Regions from separate parts of the Cytobacillus sp. MT66 genome, predicted to be linked through region 1. Evidence: riboswitches for the same ligand, from Rfam matches in the RefSeq annotation. Region 1 holds a riboswitch; the other holds the start of a gene.

Region 1 (9,605 bases):
GAGGTCCTCACGTCCTCTTGCCGCCATAATTTGGACGCCAATTGGCAATCCATCTGCGGTTTGGTGAATCGGAATGGACATGGCGGGCTGCCCTGTCAAGTTGGCTAGCTGAGTAAATGGCGTCCTCATTAAATTTTTCTGAGCAATTTCATCAACAACTCCTGCCCTTTTTAGAAGTCCTCCTAAACCCAATTTCCCAACTGTACTAATTAAGAATTTTTCCGATGAGGTGGGTGCAAGCTCCCCAATTTTTGGCGGGGGAAAAGCCGTTGTTGGTGTAATATAGAAATCATAGGTTTCATGGAAGGCTTCCATTTGATAGGCTGCAAGGTCCCATTCCTTTATGCTGAGAACAAACTCTTCTGCAGATGTTGCCTTTCCGAGCAGTCCAAGAAGCCACGTAGTTGGTTCAACATCATGAAAGGCTGCTTTTCTTCCAAGTATCTCCTCTAAGGATGCAATGGCTGCTGCTGTCTCACCAAAATACATGATTAAATAGGCTTTGGCTAATTTATTCCCATCAACAGGCGCATTCGCTTCTACCAGATGATGCCCCATTGACTCTAGTACTCTAGCGGTCTTTATTACGGCTGCTTTACACTCTTCGTGCACTTCAGTACCTATTGGTGAAGCTGTTGAGAATGCAATTTTCAGGCTCTTTTCGATCGGCGTTTGGGATGCTTTTAAATAGCTGCCATGGAAATTAGGTGCCTGAAAGGCTGCAGATTTTTCATAACCCGCCAGCTCATCAAGCATTGCAGCACTATCTCTGACCGATCTCGTAAGAACATGGTCAACTGATGCCCCTTGCCAGCTTCGGCCGTTTTTCGGCCCAACCGGTGTTCTTCCTCTTGTTGGCTTTAGACCAAATATTCCACAATAGGCTGCGGGAATTCGGATCGATCCTCCTCCGTCATTGGCACCGGCAATCGGAACCATTCCACAAGCCACAGCTGCTGCAGAACCTCCGCTCGAACCCCCAGGGGTGTAATCAGTATTCCACGGATTTTTCGCAGCACCATAGATCTGTGGCTCTGTAACAGCAACTAAGCCAAATTCGGGAACATTTGTCTGTCCGAGAAAAATTGCCCCAGCCTTCCGTAATTTTTCGACATAACAGGAATCTCTTTTTGACCGATAGCTCTTTAGCGCTTTTGATCCCATGGCTAGCGGTTCGCCTTCTATTTCTTGGGCGATGTCTTTTAAGAGCATCGGCACACCGGCAAAGGTCCCGTTCACAGGTGCCTCAGCCTCTTTCCTTCCTTTTTTATACATTTTATGGATGACTGCATTCAGTGCTGGATTATGTTTTTCGATTAGTTTAATGGCTTCTTCGATAAGTTCCTTTAAATGAACTTCCTTCTTCTTCACAAGCTCAGCTAATCCCAACCCATCATATTCTTTAAAATCTAATCCCTGCATCAGCCGCACCTCCAAGTTGAATTGGCTGCTGTGAAAATAATCTGCTGAAGCTCAGCATTCTTTTATCAATGTATTCTTTACTCTAATGTATTCTTCCTGCTGTATGAATAGGCGTTGCGGGAGAAAATAAGATTGAACGGGACTAAATTCATAAATATGTAACAGTGTTTTCCAAAAGTCTTTTCTATTCAGCAAGTTTTAAAACTTAAAGGCAACGGGCATTCTCTTCATCACTTTAACGCAATGGGGGCCTGTCCCCCAGCTTATTAACGTGATAAAGCGCCGGGAATTCCCGACGCCTCGCTTTATAATTGCTATGTTATTTGCCGTTTTTGCAGCTGCATGTGAAGCGGGTCTGAAGTTTCATGTAGCCGTACATTAGGGCTGCTTCTTTTCCTTTTCGGGTTTTGGCATTTATTTTTGGCCGCAGGCACCGGAGCAATTGTTTATCACAATGGCATCTTGATTTACAAGATCTTAAGCAGCGGTCATGTTTCATGCAGCATGCATCCACATCATTCGTTGGCCAGCCCGGTCCCCTGCAGCCCGGACCGCACCAGCGATATCCGGGAAAAACACAGAAATTATCATTGCTTCTCTTTGAATACACCCTATTCCCCCCTTCCTAATCTCCTATTAATAAAATATGGAAGGGTGGGATAAGGGCTTGTTCACATACCTAGGATGAATAAAATTACTACAAGAAGGAAAGTAGTATGATGATAATCAGCGGGACAAAGACTAGCAAATAACCCCTTGGATTAGCAAAATTAATTGTCCAGCCTATGCCAAACCGTTTCTCCACAAAAATGGATGGATCATTTTTATTAAAATAGAAAAGCCCGCCTTTCCAATATTGATCATCATTATAATCAGACATCCCACCGAGGGGTTGCCCAGTTATTTTTTCCCCAGCATTGCCAACCTTAACGGCATATATAATGGTACCTATTAATGTAACACCTAAAAAAATCAGCGGAGCAGCAATCAGCAATGAATGGCTAAACATATTCGGATGAATAGTATTCAATTGCAAAAACGAAAACAGCATGGTAATGGCAACCGCCATCATAAACATGAACCAGCTTGTATATTTTCTGGATGCAAGCTGACGAACCTTAGAACCTTCTGTATTTGCTGCACTTAATTTAATGCCAGAACGTTTAGTTGCTTCCACCATTCCTAAGAACATGAACTGAATGATTAGGATAATCAGCGGCAGAGAAATTACTGAAAAGGGATTTTTCTCCGCAAATGAATCAGCTTTTCCGTCAGGGCCCCAATGTGTCGGTATTTGCTCTGGAAGATTAGCATAGTTAGCAAGTGTGTAGCCAATCACCCCAAGAGTAACGGCTATAGGCAAAATATATACATACCATGGCAGCATTTCATCTTGTGTACGAACATTTAAATCGATAATCTTTACTTGCTTTACATCCTCATCCCAATTTTGGTTTCTCTTAAACTGCGTTGTTTTTGCGTGAAAATAAAAATATAGCGCCATACTGATAAATATAATGCCAAATTCGATTAGCGAACCGAAAAGAACAAGCTGAGCTTCACCGGGATTCCCATTAAGATACCATATGACATACGCTGCAGCTGATGTTATTGAGATCATTAATGTCAGAAATGAGTACGTTTTTTTATAGCCTATCAGCGTATTGTCATATCTATGTGCTTCCGGTACAGAAACGCCAAATACGACGGTTTTCTTCATTAAAAAAGGAATTGATGCTTGAACTCCCACCATAAAAATAATGATGATAAGAAATATCGCAAAGGTCACGATAATTCCTCCCTTCTATTTTCTATGCACTCATTCATTAATATACAGGTCATGGATCATGTCTGTTACGAGCTGAAGAATTTGTTCTTTTTCCATGCCTATCACAAGTGCTTCTGAAACAAGAGGTGTCCATTCTGCTTGGATCCTTGCGTGAATGGCATCTCCCACCATGATTTTTTGCGGAGGGAGAATAACTGCCCCTGATTTTGGTACAATTTGAATAATGCCTTTTTTCTCCAGTTCATGATAGCTTTTATTAACTGTGTGCATATTCACACCTAAATCGGCCGCAAATGCTCGAACCGATGGTAGGGTATCCCCGGGCTTTAGCATCCCTCTGGCAATTCCCTTAATAATTTGGTGTGTCAGCTGCGTATAAATCGGGATTTCAGACTGGGGTTCAACCTGAATAATCATCTTTTCCCCTCCCCTTCTGTTCTATCCTTATTATAACAAAACTGTTCTATTATTTGTATAACAATAAAAAAAGTCTCTACCTTTTCGATAGAGACTTAGGTGTATATATTTAGTTTTTCCCCTTAACTTCTTCTTTGACAGTTATCCCTTTATGCATGATGACAAGCTCTTCTGCCAATTCCTTAATTCGCTTTAGAACATCTTCATCAGCGATTTCGTTATGTTCGTTAAAATGGCTTCCATTCACGTAGACAAAGCTTGGTGCTACGTAACAGCGCAGGTATCCAGCAATTGGTTTCATTTGGTTCTCAACAACTAGATAATGCTGGTAAGTCCCTCCGTTTGCGACAAATCCCATTACCTTATGACGAAAAGCAGCAGGAGGCACCATATCGAAAATATTTTTTAATGGAGCAGGAAATGAGCCATTGAATATTGGGAATCCAACTAAATAAAAATCCGCTTCGGAAACCGCTTTTATCATTTTCTGTGTGTCCTGATTATATAATTCAGTTTGCCTGCCATCCATAAATTCTATATTGTAATTTCTTAAATCAAGCAGTTCTATTTCAATTTCAGGGTGATTTTTCTTAATTTCCTGGAGGACAGTATCGACAAGCACTGCTGTCTTTCCTCCTAAAATCGTCCCTGAAATCCCTAAAATCTTCATGAAATGAATCCCCTTTCGTTACACTTTGAGGCAAAGCTTGCCAGTTGTATTTTGTCAGTTACATTCATTATACAACTTATTTGTCTATTTTACCTTTTTCATACTACATAACATAAATTTACCCTCAAAACAGCAGCATCTAACTTCAGAAAGTAAATAATATTTCTTTTTAGTATAAAAAAGGATCATTTGAAGAAAAATAAGGAAAAAACGATCGAGGTGAAACAATTGGGACTGCTTAATGCCTTTAATGATTGGCGAACGTCCAGGCATGAAAAACATGTTTCTAAAATGCAAGAAATGGGAAAATGCCCAGACTGCTATGGACGGGGCTTCATTCCCTATCCCGCAAGCGAATTTGCTTATGTATCCAATGCTTTAGACTGCCCTGGCTGCAACGGAAGCGGACTTTACACAGACTGGAACGAACTTCAATAGGAAAACCGGGCAAAGCCCGGTCCTTTTTTTCAATAAGGTACATCAGACATTTATACTCATGTGAAAGTATCCTTGTTATTTTAATAACTACTTTTTACCAAAATACCATTTCCACAGTGAGAAACCAATAATGGCATAAATTGCGATTAATCCGTAAAGCCAAACGGAAAGCATTTCATTCACAAACATGAATCATTCCCCCTCAAAAGATATTATTCTGCTTTTGCCAAATCATCTGCCTTTATCTTCCCATCTTTTATGACATTAGCCAGTATGACCATGGCCACAATCCCAATGAATGTCGATATTGCCCCTGCGGTCATCGTACTTGGAACGATTCCTGCAAAATATAAAATTAAATAAGAAAATAAACCAATGATCATAGAAGCTTCTGCTGCTCTAGGTGATGCTTTATGTTTTCCGTAAACTGCATAGAGAATAGGCCCTAGTGTTCCAGCTGCAACACCAGAAATGCCAATCCACATAACGTCCCCCATATACATCGGTGGTTTTAGGACAATTAAAAAGGCAACAAGCCCTACAATTGGCACCGATAATCTGCTAATCTGCAATGCTATTTTTTCCGCTTTCTCCCCTTCTACCCGAACATAGCCACGTTTCACTAAAAATTTAAGAAAAATATCATTTGCAAATACGGTAGAGATAGATACAAACAACCCATCAGTCGTTGACATAGCTGCAGCAAGAATAACAACTCCAAAGAATGCCACAAAAATGGCTGGAAAAGCCCACGCAATGTATTCCATTAAAGCCAAATCTGCAACTATGTCTGAAGGTCCCAACGCCACCCTGCTAAAAATTCCGCCAAACAAGACGAAAACACAAAGGGAAGCTGTTATAACATAAGTAAGGATCATCTTTCCTAAATCCTTTTCGTTCTTTAAACCTAACACTTTATTAAATAGATGTGGGGCAGAAGCAAATGCCCATTGAATCGTAATTGCGCCAATTACAGCACCAATGGAATAAAAATGTGCTGAATCAGGATTAAATACCTTTACTAGATTTCCATCCTGGGCAGCCAAATTATTGGCGATATCTGAAAATGTCTCAGTAACCCCGCCATTCCAAAAAATTACGATTCCTGAAACAAACACGACAATACCTGCAATAGCCATTAAAATCACTTGAATCGCATCTGTGTAAATATCAGCAAATGCTCCTCCACCAAAGACGTACAATACGACAATAGCGGTAATAAGAATCAGGCCAGCTGTATAATCCATTCCCAGTAAATATTCAAAAATCCTTGCCCCCGCTACAAACTGTGCAGCAATATAAAAAATATTAAATAGTAAGATCAAGCCTGTACCGACACGTAAAAAATCACTTTGATAATAATCACCTAGCCAATCAGGTAAGGAAAGTGATTTTTGTTCTGCATTCAATTGCTTTATTTTTTTAGCAACCATAAGGACCCCAATAGCACCACCACCGATCATGGCGATAATAAGCCAAAGATTAGTCAGTCCCCATTCATAGGACCAGCCCGGATATCCAAGAAATGTAGCTGCACTTAAATAAGTAGCTGCAAAGGATAGGCCCAGCACTACCGGGCCGAGTCTCTCCCCACCTATTGCAAAGTCACGAATATTTTTCGTTTGCTTTGTCCCAACATACCCCAAGGCAAGCATAATCAATAGAAATAATATAAATCCAACCCATGTATACAAAGCTACATTATTCATTATTTTCCCCTTTCAAAAAAAGTAAATATATAGTATCTGAATTTTCGTGACTTCAAAAGTTTTTGTGTTCCTGTAATGCCCCCTCGCTAAATATTTTTATTCTCACTACAATACATATTATTCCTATGCACTTAATCAGAAATATTACAAAAGAACCCCTCATTTTTTTGGCTCTTATATAAAACAGCAAACAAAAAACCTCTTTCTGATAAGAAGAGGTCATAATATTAGCCTCCCTCATCGTTCAAGCATACGCTTGCTGGACTTAGCACCTTTTTACATTAGTAAAAGGTTGCTGCGGGATCTACGGACCAGGTTCCTCCCCCGACTCTTGATAAGGAAATACATATTTAATTAGTAAGAATAAATAAAATTTTACAAAACAATCGTCGATCTGTCAATTAGGAATTTTCTAAAAAATTCTTCGCCAATTACATTATTCTGGTGGCAGTTCCCAAATAGATTAAGCGTAAATCATGACCAGGATTAAAAAAATGCCAGTCGTCTAAAAGGATTTTTATCCTTCCAGACAAGCTGACACACTAGATTTCAAAAACAACCAGCTGGTTTCCACCCTGTTCCTTTGCCTGATAAAGCGCACGGTCTGCTGATTTTTTCAATTCGTCTACGGTTGTTCCATGTTTTGGAAATGCTGCTGCGCCTGCACTAATAGATATCGTTACCCTTTGGTTACCGAATCTTAATGGATGCTGCTGGTAATAATCTAACAGCTTTGCAAAACTAGTATCAAAGCACGAGCCATTCTGAAGAATAATCATAAACTCATCCCCTGCGTATCGATACCCTAAAGCACCGTTCTGGCAAATACTTTTTATCCCATCTGCAAGCACCTTTAAATACAAATCACCAATGTCATGGCCAAACCGGTCATTTAACTTCTTTAATTGATCGGAATCAATCATTAGAAGCGAAAACTCCTTCGACTCTTTATCTCTTACCATTTGATTTAAGTCCTCATGAAAGGCACGGTGATTCTTCAATCCTGTCAGTTCATCCATTCTCGCCATCACATAAATTTGCCTATACAATCTTGCTGTATCGATAGAGTTAATTACCTGTGCACCAATGATCTGCAATAGTTCCTCATGTTCCTTCCGATAAGCAAAATCTGAAAAGCTTTGTGCGGAAATAACCCCTTTGACATGATCATCGGTAATGATAGGCACAAAAATACAGGATCTTGAATCCTTCACACCAAACTGTGCCTTTGATTCATAAGCTTGGGCCTCTTTTTGCAGGTGAATAATTTTTCTCTTCTTAATCACCTCTGATGTGTAGTTATCCCCCATGCTAACATCATGATTAGGATATACTTTCCCTTCTTCCATCATGATAATAAAATGAATTCTTTCTGTTTCTTCATTATATAAAGCAATATAAAAAGAATCCGTCGGCATAACTTGAGAAACCATTTCGTACGCCTCTTTTAGCAAGATCTCTTCATTTAGAGTTTTACTGCAGACCTGTGCAAACTCATTTAAAATTTTATAATGTTTATTAAGCCAGCTGATATTTTCCATTTTTTCATTAGCGATTTCCAGCTGCTCCAATAACGGAAGTACAGCCATCCGGTCCCGATCATTTACATAGTTTTGTTCTAATGCCATAAGAATTTCTTTGGAGACCAGGTCTTTTTCAGTACCTAATTTCTTTACCAAATCAATAATAATTCTTAGGATATTTTGCAAGTTTGGAGTCGTCATATGCTACACTTCCACTGAAAAGTTTTCTTTTAAAACGAAGCTATTTTTCAAAAAAGTCAAATAATTCCACACCTATATCTTCTATCATATAGTCCTTTGTTCCTATCGTCAATCCTAATTATTTTGACAGCTCTGTGAATTTCAAAAACTTCCCAATAGGGAGCTATCAATCCACAATCGTTGAAAGCTCCCTAAATTTCCGCTGGATAAAAATTAGTCTCATAGATAAGAAAACACCGGCTGCAAGAAGGCCGAAAGTCAGTCCCAGCCAATATCCTCTTGCAGCTAAGCTTGTATAATTAGCCAAACCATAGCCTGCAGGCAAACAAATCAGCCAGTATGCAATCAGGGTTGCAATAAATGAGATATTGACATCCTTGTAACCCCTTAGAGCAGCCTGCGCTGTTACCTGAATGGAATCCGCTACCTGGAAAAACAAAGCAAATATGAGAAAATGTGCGGTTAAGCTTATCACCGCTTCTTCCGTTGAATAAAGCCCTGCGACCTCATAACGGAAGAACACTACTAGGATTCCGCTCACAAGCGCAAACATCATCGCTAAAAAAATGCCGAGCCAGCTATAGGTTTTTGCGTCCTGATATCGTTTTGCTCCCGCCTCAAATCCTACCAGAACAGTTTGCGCCAAAGAAATCGCAATCGGAATATTATATAAAAAAGATACAATATTTAAAGCAGATTGGTAGGCAGCAATGGTTGTCACATTATACCTGCTGATTAAGAGCGTGACAACGGCAAACATACTCGTTTCAAAGAAACTAGATAGACCCATAGGTACGCCAATTTTCAATATTTCTTTGCATTTACTGAAAGAAAAATCAATAAAATTTTTAAAAATATCATATGACGAAAATGGATCCTGCTTCTTAATGATGATGGCTGTGACAGCCAGGATCACCCAATAGGTAACTGAGGTTGCATAACCTCCCCCTGCACCGCCGAGCTCTGGAAAACCGAAATAACCAAAAACCAGTACGAAATTAAATAGCAGGCTAACAGGTAAAGCTAAAATTAATATGACCATGACAACCCGCGTTTTCCCAAGGGCATAGATAAACGATCTCAACACATTAAAAACGAATAACGGGATAATGCCCAGACTTAAACCAGTTAAGTACTGAAAGGCAACCTCCTGCACGCGCTCAGGAAGATTCATTAAATGTAATATAGGATCTAATAGGAAAAATCCGCTTACAATAACGAGCAGCCCGATAACAAGCCCGATATAGATCCCGTTCTTAACCGTAAGCGTAATCTCCTTATGGTTTTTTTCACCGAATAGTTGCGCTGAGATTGGTGATACAGCCAGCAGAATACCGCTTAACCCTAAAAAAATGGGGCTCCAAATCGAGGAACCAATAGCCACCCCAGCAAGATCTGATGACCCATACCTTCCGGACATAATCGTATTGAAAAAC
Region 2 (9,605 bases), on a different contig from region 1:
GGGGATAAAAATGTAAAGAGTTTGGAACAAAACAAAAAAGCTAAAGAGGACTAAGGTGATTATTAGTAACATAAAGTTTCCTCCATTTTTAAAAAGGCTGTTGAAGACATGAAGATCAAGCAAGGGTGTTTGCTTTAAATGGTAAATTAGTTCCATATAAAGAACGATAAAACAATAGTAAATACGGAATAGGATTATCCCTTTAAAGGTTTAATCCTATTGTGTAACTTACTCGTCTACTTGTTTAAAAACCCTGACATAATCAATTTCAAATATCGCTGGAAAAATAGTAGTATGGTCAGGAGATCCTGGCCAGTTTCCTCCAACTGCTGTATTTAGGTATAAATACATCTTTTCACTAGGGATATATGTGTTTGTTTTAAATCTTTCTACACCATCGATAAACCACGTAAGAGAGTCTGGTGTCCACTCAACACTAAAGGTATGGAAATCACTGGTGAAGTCAGGACCTCTAAAGGAAGCAGATTCACTTTTTAAAGCTCCGTCCTCACCTAACCAATGGGCAACCATCCAAACCTCATTAGGCAGATGGCCAAGCATTTCCATAATATCGATTTCAGGAAGCCAGGTGTGTTCCTTATCTGTCATCATCCAAAAGGCAGGGAACATTCCTTGCCCTGCAGGAAGCTTAGCTCTCATTTCCGCTTTTCCATATAAAAAGTCAAACTTATTTTTTGTATGAACGGCCCCAGATGTGTAGTTTTTCCCTTGGTATTTCTCGGCCTTGCTTATTAATCTTAAAAACCCATTTTTAACGATTACATTATTTGGAGAGTAATATTGCAGTTCCTTATTCTTCTGTGCTGCCCAATCTTCAATATTCCATTTTGTGAGATCTAAATAGGAGTCTGCGAATTCATCATGCCAAACCAATTCCCATCCGTCGTGGTTAAAGATGGAAACTTTATCAGAGTCCTTAAATTCAGAAGTATGATCCATAACATCATCACCATCACTATCAGACGTTATTTTTCCAGTGGTGTTTTGAGCATTAGTGCCATTTTCAGACTCGGGAATCACCTCATTATTTTCACCATTTGATAAAAAGAGAATTGAGCCAAAGACAGCCAAAACAAGCAAACAAAAAATAACCATCTTATAAGATCTGTTCATTAACTGCTCATCTCCAAAAATCATGTTCAATTTAAGGTATTCAAAAATTCATTATAAAGAACAAAATTATTATTAAAGGGACAGCCGAAAAGGACAGAGGGACAGGCACCTTGTCCTTATGAAGAGGGTGTCTTTACTGCTGGCAGGAGATGCCCTGGAATCCCGTCCAGGGTTTCTCCGGGGTTTTGAACAACTATAACCCGGGTATTATAAGGTAAATCCCAAATATATAGCCACCGCTACAGCAACACCCCAATATCCCCTAAATAAGACGTATAAGCCCTATGGTTAGATATCTCCTCCTATTTGTACTATACTGAAATAGTATGTGTGTCGAAAAATGCAGGAAATTGTTTGAGTGGAATGGGTTTTATGGGATTTTTTTAAAGGTGACAATCACAGTCGTATGACTATTCATTCGTTTGATTTTATTAAGAAGGGAGCATTCGATGCGAAGAATTTCAAATGTTTTTTGGATATCACTTGCCATGGTTCTTGCAGCTGTTATTTTCGGTGTGACGGCGCCGGAAAGTTTTGAAGAAGCTACAGGCAATCTGCAGGAATTTCTTACAACAGCCTTTGGCTGGTATTATTTAATTTTAGTTTCAATCATCGTCGTCTTTTGTATTTTCCTCATTTTCAGTCCCGTTGGAGCGATTCGACTGGGTAAGCCCGGTGACAAGCCGGAGTTCTCCAATGTCTCATGGTTTGCTATGTTATTTAGCGCAGGTATGGGGATTGGTCTAGTATTTTGGGGAGCTGCGGAACCGCTATCGCACTTTATTAATCCTCCATTAGCCGAGGGTGGAACAGCTGCTGCTCAGAAAGAGGCCATGAGATACACATTTTTCCACTGGGGTATACACGCATGGGCTATATACGCTATCGTCGCCCTAGTCTTAGCCTACTATCAATTCCGCAAAGATGAGCCAGGCCTCATTTCAGCTACATTAAAACCCGTTTTAGGAAAAAGAATGGAAGGGCCATTAGGAATCCTTGTTGATGTTTTAGCCGTGTTTGCTACTGTGATTGGGGTTGCGACCACTTTAGGGTTTGGCGCAGCGCAAATTAATGGCGGCTTATCATTTTTATTTGGAATCCCAAATAATTTTACCGTTCAAATTATCATAGTTGCTGTTGTTACCGTTCTATTTATCATATCGGCATGGTCTGGATTAGGAAAAGGCATCAAATATTTAAGCAATACCAATATGGTTTTAGCGATTGCCTTATTTATACTCATGTTCATTGCGGGTCCAACCATTTTAATATTGAACATGTTTACTGACACACTTGGGGGATACATTCAAAATATCGTTCACATGAGCTTTAGAATCGCTCCTCTTAATGAAGAACACCGTTCATGGATTAATGGCTGGACAATCTTTTACTGGGCATGGTGGATTTCCTGGTCCCCATTCGTTGGTATCTTTATTGCTCGTGTATCAAAGGGCAGAACCATTCGTGAATTTATCATTGGCGTTCTCTTGCTGCCATCCCTTGTCAGCTTCATGTGGTTTGCCGTGTTTGGCACATCGGGGATTGATGTGCAGCATGCAGGGAATGTTGATTTAACGCAATTTGCCAATGAGGAAGTCCTATTTGCCATCTTTAATGAATTCCCATGGTCCACGCTGCTTTCAATCGTAGCGATCGCTCTTGTTTGTACATTCTTTATCACCTCTGCTGACTCAGCAACATTCGTTCTTGGCATGCAAACAACCTATGGATCACTCACACCGCCTAATTCTGTAAAACTATCTTGGGGTATTGCGCAGTCTGCTGTCGCATTAATTCTTTTATATAGCGGTGGATTACAAGCGCTGCAAAATGCGTTAATTGCTGCGGCATTCCCATTTTCATTCATTCTTTTATTAATGATGCTGTCACTTTATCGCTCATTAGCAAAAGAGAAAAAGGAACTTGGCTTATATTTCAAGCCGAAACACAAAAATAGTAATAAATCCTGAAACACTGGAGCAGTTTTCGAAACGTTGCACAGGCACGCTTCGGTTTTCTTGTTTCATGAAAAAAGGGAGACTGTCTTATCTACGAGACAGTCTCCTCTTTGTTATCCTCCGTCAATACAACAAGCTGGTCGCCTTCATCTAAAACAAATCTCTTTTTCAGTGTTACAAAGGTTAGTGTATGATTCTTTTTCATGATAAAGAGCGGGGTAACTCCAGCTGGAATATCCTCTTTTTGAATTTTATTTTTCTGATTCATTTCAATTGTTTTTAACGTGTAACCAATATTGATTTTCCGGTTCAGTTCGGTAAAGATGGCGTCCTCTCCAAAAAGTAAGTGCGCCTTAAGAGCCGTTGACAATTCATTGTGATCTGCATGGTTATTTGGCTTCACCGGCAGGGCAAAGGTGTTTTGATAACCGAATTCCGGAATATGGGACTGGCAAACGAGTGCATTATAAGCGGCATCGCCAGTCATCGCCAGGATGGTTTCATAAGGGGTAAGGTCAACCTCGTATTGTGTATGTTCAGATAGAATTTCCCCTTGATGTGTAGCGATCCCTTTCAATTGTGCTGGGCGCAGCCTGTCACCGGAGGAATCGAATATGATTACCGGAATGCCCGTTTCTTTTAATTGATTGGCAAACGCAACAGAAAAGCTGCTTGCGCCAACGATTAGAACGCCGGGCGGGTCTGTACTGGCAAGTCCCAGTTTCTTCGCCAATGGACCGATCGTAAACCCATGAGCACAAACCGTGATAAACACAAGTGCAAAGGTCAAAGCTGTAAGAATGCCAGCCCCTTGATAGCCATCCTCGAGCAGAATCGCTGCGAAATATCCGGAAACGGTTAAGGCAACGATTCCCCTTGGAGCAATCCAGCCAATCAGCGTTTTTTCAGCAAATGTCAGTTCTGTCCGAATCGTCGAGAGCCAAATAGATAACGGACGGACAATGAATAGCATCACAAGAACGAATCCGATAATGGGCAGTGTGAAGACTTCTGCAATTGTTTCTCTTGTTAGCGATGATGTCAGCAAAATAAAAATCGTCGATGTTAAGAGAACAGAGATGTTTTCCACAAAGTGACTGATACTGCCAAGAGACGATACGTACTTCTTTGTCCGTCCTAAAGTGAGTCCCATGACCGTTACTGCCAGCATCCCAGTTTCATGCATAATCACTTCGCCAATCGTAAAGCAGATCAGTACAAAGGATAAGATGATGGGGGACTTCAAATATTCCGGGAGAAAGCCCTTGCTGACCATGATGCTGATAGCCAGTCCAATGACATATCCTAGTAATATCGCAAGCAGGGCACCTAAAAAGAAGTTCCACAAATAGGGGAAATGAAGCATTTCATTGGTCAGCACCTTGATCACCTGGTAGGCAAACAGAGCCAGCAATGGACCTGCAGGATCAACTATAATGCCTTCCCATTTGAGAACAGCAGCTGTACGCGGCTTTAGTTTCGCTTGCCTTAGCAATGGAATGATGACGGTTGGCCCGGTGACAACAAATAATCCGCCAATGATGAACGAAATTTCCAGGTTTAATCCAGCAATGAAATGCGCCGCAAGCGAACCGCCGATCCACGCTAGAAAAGCTCCCACCGTAACAATTCGGAATACAGATTTCGAAATGCCCTTGATTTCTCGAATATCCAGGCTTGAGCTTCCTTCAAACAAAATAATCGCGACCGCCAAAGAAATCAGCGGGCTATAAAGCTCATCCAATGCCTCTTTCGGATTAATGAATCCAAAAATAGGTCCAATAAGCAAACCAGCAATGGACATAATGACAATCGACGGCCATTGGATCCGCCAGGCCAGCCATTGTGAAAAGATCCCAAGGCCAAGAATGACGGTTATACTAATCAATGCTGTTTGTTCCATTCCTTCACCTCATTGGGTAAAAGGGTCATCTGCAAGACTCCCTCAAAGTGAGTAATAGTTTACCAAAAAATTGAAGAACTTGCCAGGCGAGGCACAGAGAGAGGGCATGCGATCAGCCAATACTTCTAGCTAATCGCATGCCCCCAACTTGAAACACCATTATTTAATAAGTTGCCACGACTTTTTCTTTGTTTACTTCACCCAGTACTTGATAAATCTGTACTTGTGGGATTTTAATAGCATTTAAGTCCTCTTCAGATGATTTTACAATGAATACATTGTGACGAACTCTTTCGATTACTTCCGTTGCGGGAGGCAGAAGGGACGTATTTAGATCCCCGCAGATTGCCCAATAAGATACAACAGCTGCCTCACTTTTTGCAAATTTTTGTTCTGAATGTGAAGGGGCTGTAATTTTTCTATCAATATGCACTAAATCTTCAACAATAGCACTAGCAGTAGGGAACATTCCAGCACCAGGACCTTGAAGGCTGATATTCCCAACAATATCCCCATCAATGGAAACGGCATTTTGCACGCCTTCTACATGATAAAAAGGATGCTGTTCATTGACAAGGACAGGTTTAACGGAGCATTGAATGCCATTGGCCGTTTGTTCGATGGAGGCGACATGCTTAAATCGCAATCCTAATGAGGAAAAGAGTTCAATTTGCTCATAGGATATTCTGCGAATCCCTTGGCGAACGACCTGTTTCCAGTCCGGCGATTTCCCAAATGCGACTTCGCTTAAAATCATTGCTTTATAGAAAGCATCAAAGCCTTCGATATCATTGGTTGGATCGGCTTCAGCAAATCCATTATCCTGTGCTAGCTTGAGCGCAGACTCAAAGCTGAGGTTTTCTTCTCTCATTTTTGTCAAAATAAAGTTTGAGGTTCCATTAAGAATGCCTTGGATTTTTTGAATGTTATTGACGTTCAGCAGCTGTCTAAGTGTTTGAATGACAGGGATTCCGCCTGCAACTGTTGCTTCGAATCCCAATGATACATTATTTTCGATCGCTAATTGCTTCAAATCAGTCCCATGATGGGCAAACATTTCTTTATTCGCTGTGATAACATGGCAGCCACGCTGGATGGCCTGCTTCAAGTAAGAATAACATGGTTCTTTCCCTGAAATGGCATCGATGACTACATCTAATTTTTCCAATGAGATGATTTTTTCAAAATCATCAGTTAGTAGTACACTTGGATCCTCTAAGTGATGTTTATATAAGTTCTTTACTAGTACGCCAACAATTTTTACTTCTTTTCCAAAAAGGGCTTGAAGCTTTTCCTGATGAGATTGAATGGTGGCATAGACGCCTTTTCCAACTGTACCGTGTCCTAACAAGGCTATATGAATCGCCGACATTTATAAGTTCCCCCTTACCTTTCCTTTGTGAGTTACGCAATGCCCTAACTAAGCCCAATACACAACTGCGATAAAACAAAGCTACAAATAGTAAAATCCCCTTCCGCGAATCAAGACAGAAGGGGATGAGGAACTTAATAAAGAGCGATCCGTTTCCGCCTTCCCATCTTCGGAAAAAAATATTCCTCTGAAATTGGCACCGTGCAAAGGAATGCTGGTTGCCGAGGTTTCTCAGGGTCAGTCCCTCCACCTCTCTTGATAAGAAGATTGACAATTATGAAATTAATAATAATGATATCTGCTAACCTATTGGAAGTCAATACGCTTTCTTAAATTATCGAACAGAGTTTTCGTGCTTGTTCACGTCCAAATTAAAAAATGGGGACGGTCCCCCTGTATAAGGAAAACCGTCCTCATTTTTTCACAACTACATATTGTAATACCCACAAACCACTGTTCCAACTGCTTTTGCTGCTACTAAAAGGGCATCTTCATCGATATCAAATTTAGGATGATGGTTAAAGTATGGCTTTTCAACCCCTTTTGGTGTGCAGCAAATGTAGAAGAAGCAGGCTGGGAATTTTTTTGCATAATGGGCAAAGTCCTCAGAAGGAGCCATTGGTGCAAATTCCTGAACCTCTGTAATGTCTTTATCATTTGCATTTTTTAAGTAAGAAGCAACCAGTTCCGTCACTTCCGGGTCATTGTAAAGCGGCGGATAGTCTGGTGTATAGGTTAATTCGCAAGTCACATTGAATTCCTCTTGGATTCCGTTAGCGATGCGGCGAATTTCCCGTTCGATTGTTTCCCTCGTTTCTTCCGTCATAGCGCGAACATCACCTTCAATTTCCACGCTATCTTTAATGACATTAAAGGTACCTTTTCCATCAAATGAACCGATGGTGACAACCCCCATATCAAATGGATTTAACCTGCGGCTAACCACTGTTTGAATCGCTGTGACAAAATGGGCACCGGCCACAATTGAATCATTGGCCAAGTGTGGAGAAGATCCATGCCCGCCGACACCTTGGACTTTCAATTTAAAGTACGCACGGCCAGGGAATACATATCCGCTGTTATACCCTACTAAACCAGAGGGGCCAAGCGGCAGTAAATGAATGCCGAAGATATTGTCTAGATCATCTAATAAACCAGATTCAATCATGCCGATCGCACCGCCTGGCGGTACTTCCTCTGCAGGCTGGTGAATAATTTTGATTGTACCAGGGATTTCATCCTTTAATTGAATCAAGCAATCTGCCAGAACAAGCAAGTAAGCTGTATGGCCATCATGGCCACAGGCATGCATGACACCTGGATTTTTTGATTTAAACGGCACATCAGTTTCCTCTTCGATTGGCAGTGCGTCAAAATCGGCTCTCAGCCCAATGGTCTTACCTGGTTTTCCGCCTTTGATGGTCACAATGACTCCATGTCCTCCGCCAACATTTGTATCTACATGTACATCTTTGCCTTTATAAAAATCCTCAATGAACTGGCTGGTTCTTTCCTCTTGGAAGGAAAGCTCAGGATTTTCATGCAAAGTCCGGCGGATTTGAATGATTTCGTCTTTGCGTTCTTCAAGCATGGTCATTAATTTACTTTTCATTGTCTGTTCCTCCGCTCAAAATAAGTTTTCTTTAGGCAGCCTGACCTGCGTTTGCCTCTTGATCTTCTTTACCTGCATTTTTTGGCACCATAAAGATGATGGAAAGAAGGGCTAATACACCAAAGATCACGTTCGTAATAATGCCCCAAGTTGCCCCTGCCTCCAGGTTGCTAGCAGACATGACGCTATATACAGTGGCAGAAATCGCGACCCCGAAAGAGCTTCCAAGTGAGCTTGCCATTTTATAAATCCCTGCAGCTTCACCGACTTTATTCGATGGAGCGTTGGATACAGAAGTATCTGTTGATGGAGTTGCATAGATCCCTAGGCCAAGACCGAATAAGGCGTAACCAATAAATACGACAACGGTATAAGCTAAATCAGGCAAGAAGGTTAAGCCCATAATCGCAACACCTGCTGTTGTAATCACTGAACCCCAAAGCATTGGCTTCTTAGCACCAACTCTTTGTAAAATTTTCTCACCGACGCGAATCATCGCTAACACAGCCACTAAGTAACCAAGTGATAACATACCGGATTGGAAGGCGCTGAAACCGCGGCCGACTTGGACATACGTATTGGCAACAACCATTGTCCCGGCAATGGCATTTAACAAAAAGTTTGAGAATGTTGCCCCTGTATATGGTTTGTTTTTAAATAAGCTGAAGTCAATAAGGACGACTTTTTTGCTTTTTTCTACTTTTATGAAGAGAATCGCACCAACAATGGTCACTGCTGCCATGATCAAGGACATAGGACTTGTCCAGCCTAAATCAGCACCAAAGGTAATCAACACGTTTAAAGCAAGCATGACAACAATAAAGATCATTAAGCCAGCGAAATCGAACTTGAACTTTCCTGAAGTTTCTGTTTTGCTTTCAGGCGCATCTTTGATTAGTAATAAAGCAAGTGCGGCAATTACAATGGAGAAAATGAAGATCCATCTCCAGCCTAAGTAAGTGGCAATTAAACCGCCGGCAAATGAACATACACCAGATCCACCCCAAGAACCGATAGACCAGTAGCTAAGTGCACGCTGACGCTCGGCACCTTCATAATAAGATTTAACTAAAGCAATCGTAGCAGGCATGATACAGGCAGCGGACAAGCCTTGAATAATCCGGCCGATCACAAGAAGAACAGGTCCATTAGCAAAAACTAAACAAAGTGAACCAATAATGCTTAAAATCAGTCCGATATTAGTAATCTTCTTCCGGCCGATTTTATCCGCTAAACCACCCATGGCGACAATAAACAAACCTGAGAATAAGGCTGTTAAACTAATACCAATATTTAATGTTCCAAGGGAAACGCCCAAGTCTTTTTGGACGGCAGGGACCACATTGACCAATGATTGAGCAAATAGCCAGAAGGTGAGAACCCCAAAGACAATCCCTGTAAGTAATTTGTTTGTACCTTTATAACTATTTTCCATGTTTACTACCTCCTAAGTAGTGCTGCTGCAAATTTCGAGTAGCTTTTATAACATGAAAAGATTGTGAAACTACCGGTGTTTTTTCTTTTCGTAGATTATTATAAAAAAAAGCCCCTTTTAAAAAGAGGCTTTTTTTGTCGTATTCTTTTTATTCCTGCGTGAAATTATTAACACTAGCAAATATGGGACGA

The links. A riboswitch is a leader RNA that binds a small molecule or an ion and turns the genes downstream of it on or off. The one in region 1 is predicted to bind S-adenosylmethionine.
Region 2: linked by a shared signal. The riboswitch ahead of AC1Q59_RS12490 (homoserine dehydrogenase) and the one ahead of AC1Q59_RS23280 (sodium:solute symporter family protein) in region 1 are both predicted to bind S-adenosylmethionine.

The regions. Positions count from the first base shown of each region.
Region 1 is NZ_JBXAFB010000023.1:8,481-18,085, reverse strand. It holds gene AC1Q59_RS23310 (amidase) at 1-1,422, opposite strand, end outside; gene AC1Q59_RS23305 (phospholipase A2 family protein) at 1,742-2,032, opposite strand; gene AC1Q59_RS23300 (DUF1648 domain-containing protein) at 2,120-3,211, opposite strand; gene AC1Q59_RS23295 (GntR family transcriptional regulator) at 3,242-3,628, opposite strand; gene AC1Q59_RS23290 (NADPH-dependent FMN reductase) at 3,738-4,298, opposite strand; gene AC1Q59_RS23285 (methionine aminopeptidase) at 4,488-4,736, shown strand; gene AC1Q59_RS23280 (sodium:solute symporter family protein) at 4,949-6,445, opposite strand; SAM riboswitch class I at 6,680-6,786, opposite strand; gene AC1Q59_RS23275 (sensor domain-containing diguanylate cyclase) at 6,988-8,169, opposite strand; gene AC1Q59_RS23270 (MATE family efflux transporter) at 8,336-9,605, opposite strand, start outside.
Region 2 is NZ_JBXAFB010000006.1:85,870-95,474, forward strand. It holds gene AC1Q59_RS12470 (glycosyltransferase family 2 protein) at 1-72, opposite strand, end outside; gene AC1Q59_RS12475 (glycoside hydrolase family 16 protein) at 229-1,134, opposite strand; gene AC1Q59_RS12480 (glycine betaine uptake BCCT transporter) at 1,584-3,104, shown strand; gene AC1Q59_RS12485 (cation:proton antiporter) at 3,184-4,995, opposite strand; gene AC1Q59_RS12490 (homoserine dehydrogenase) at 5,159-6,367, opposite strand; SAM riboswitch class I at 6,528-6,632, opposite strand; gene AC1Q59_RS12495 (amidohydrolase) at 6,795-7,979, opposite strand; gene AC1Q59_RS12500 (MFS transporter) at 8,011-9,414, opposite strand.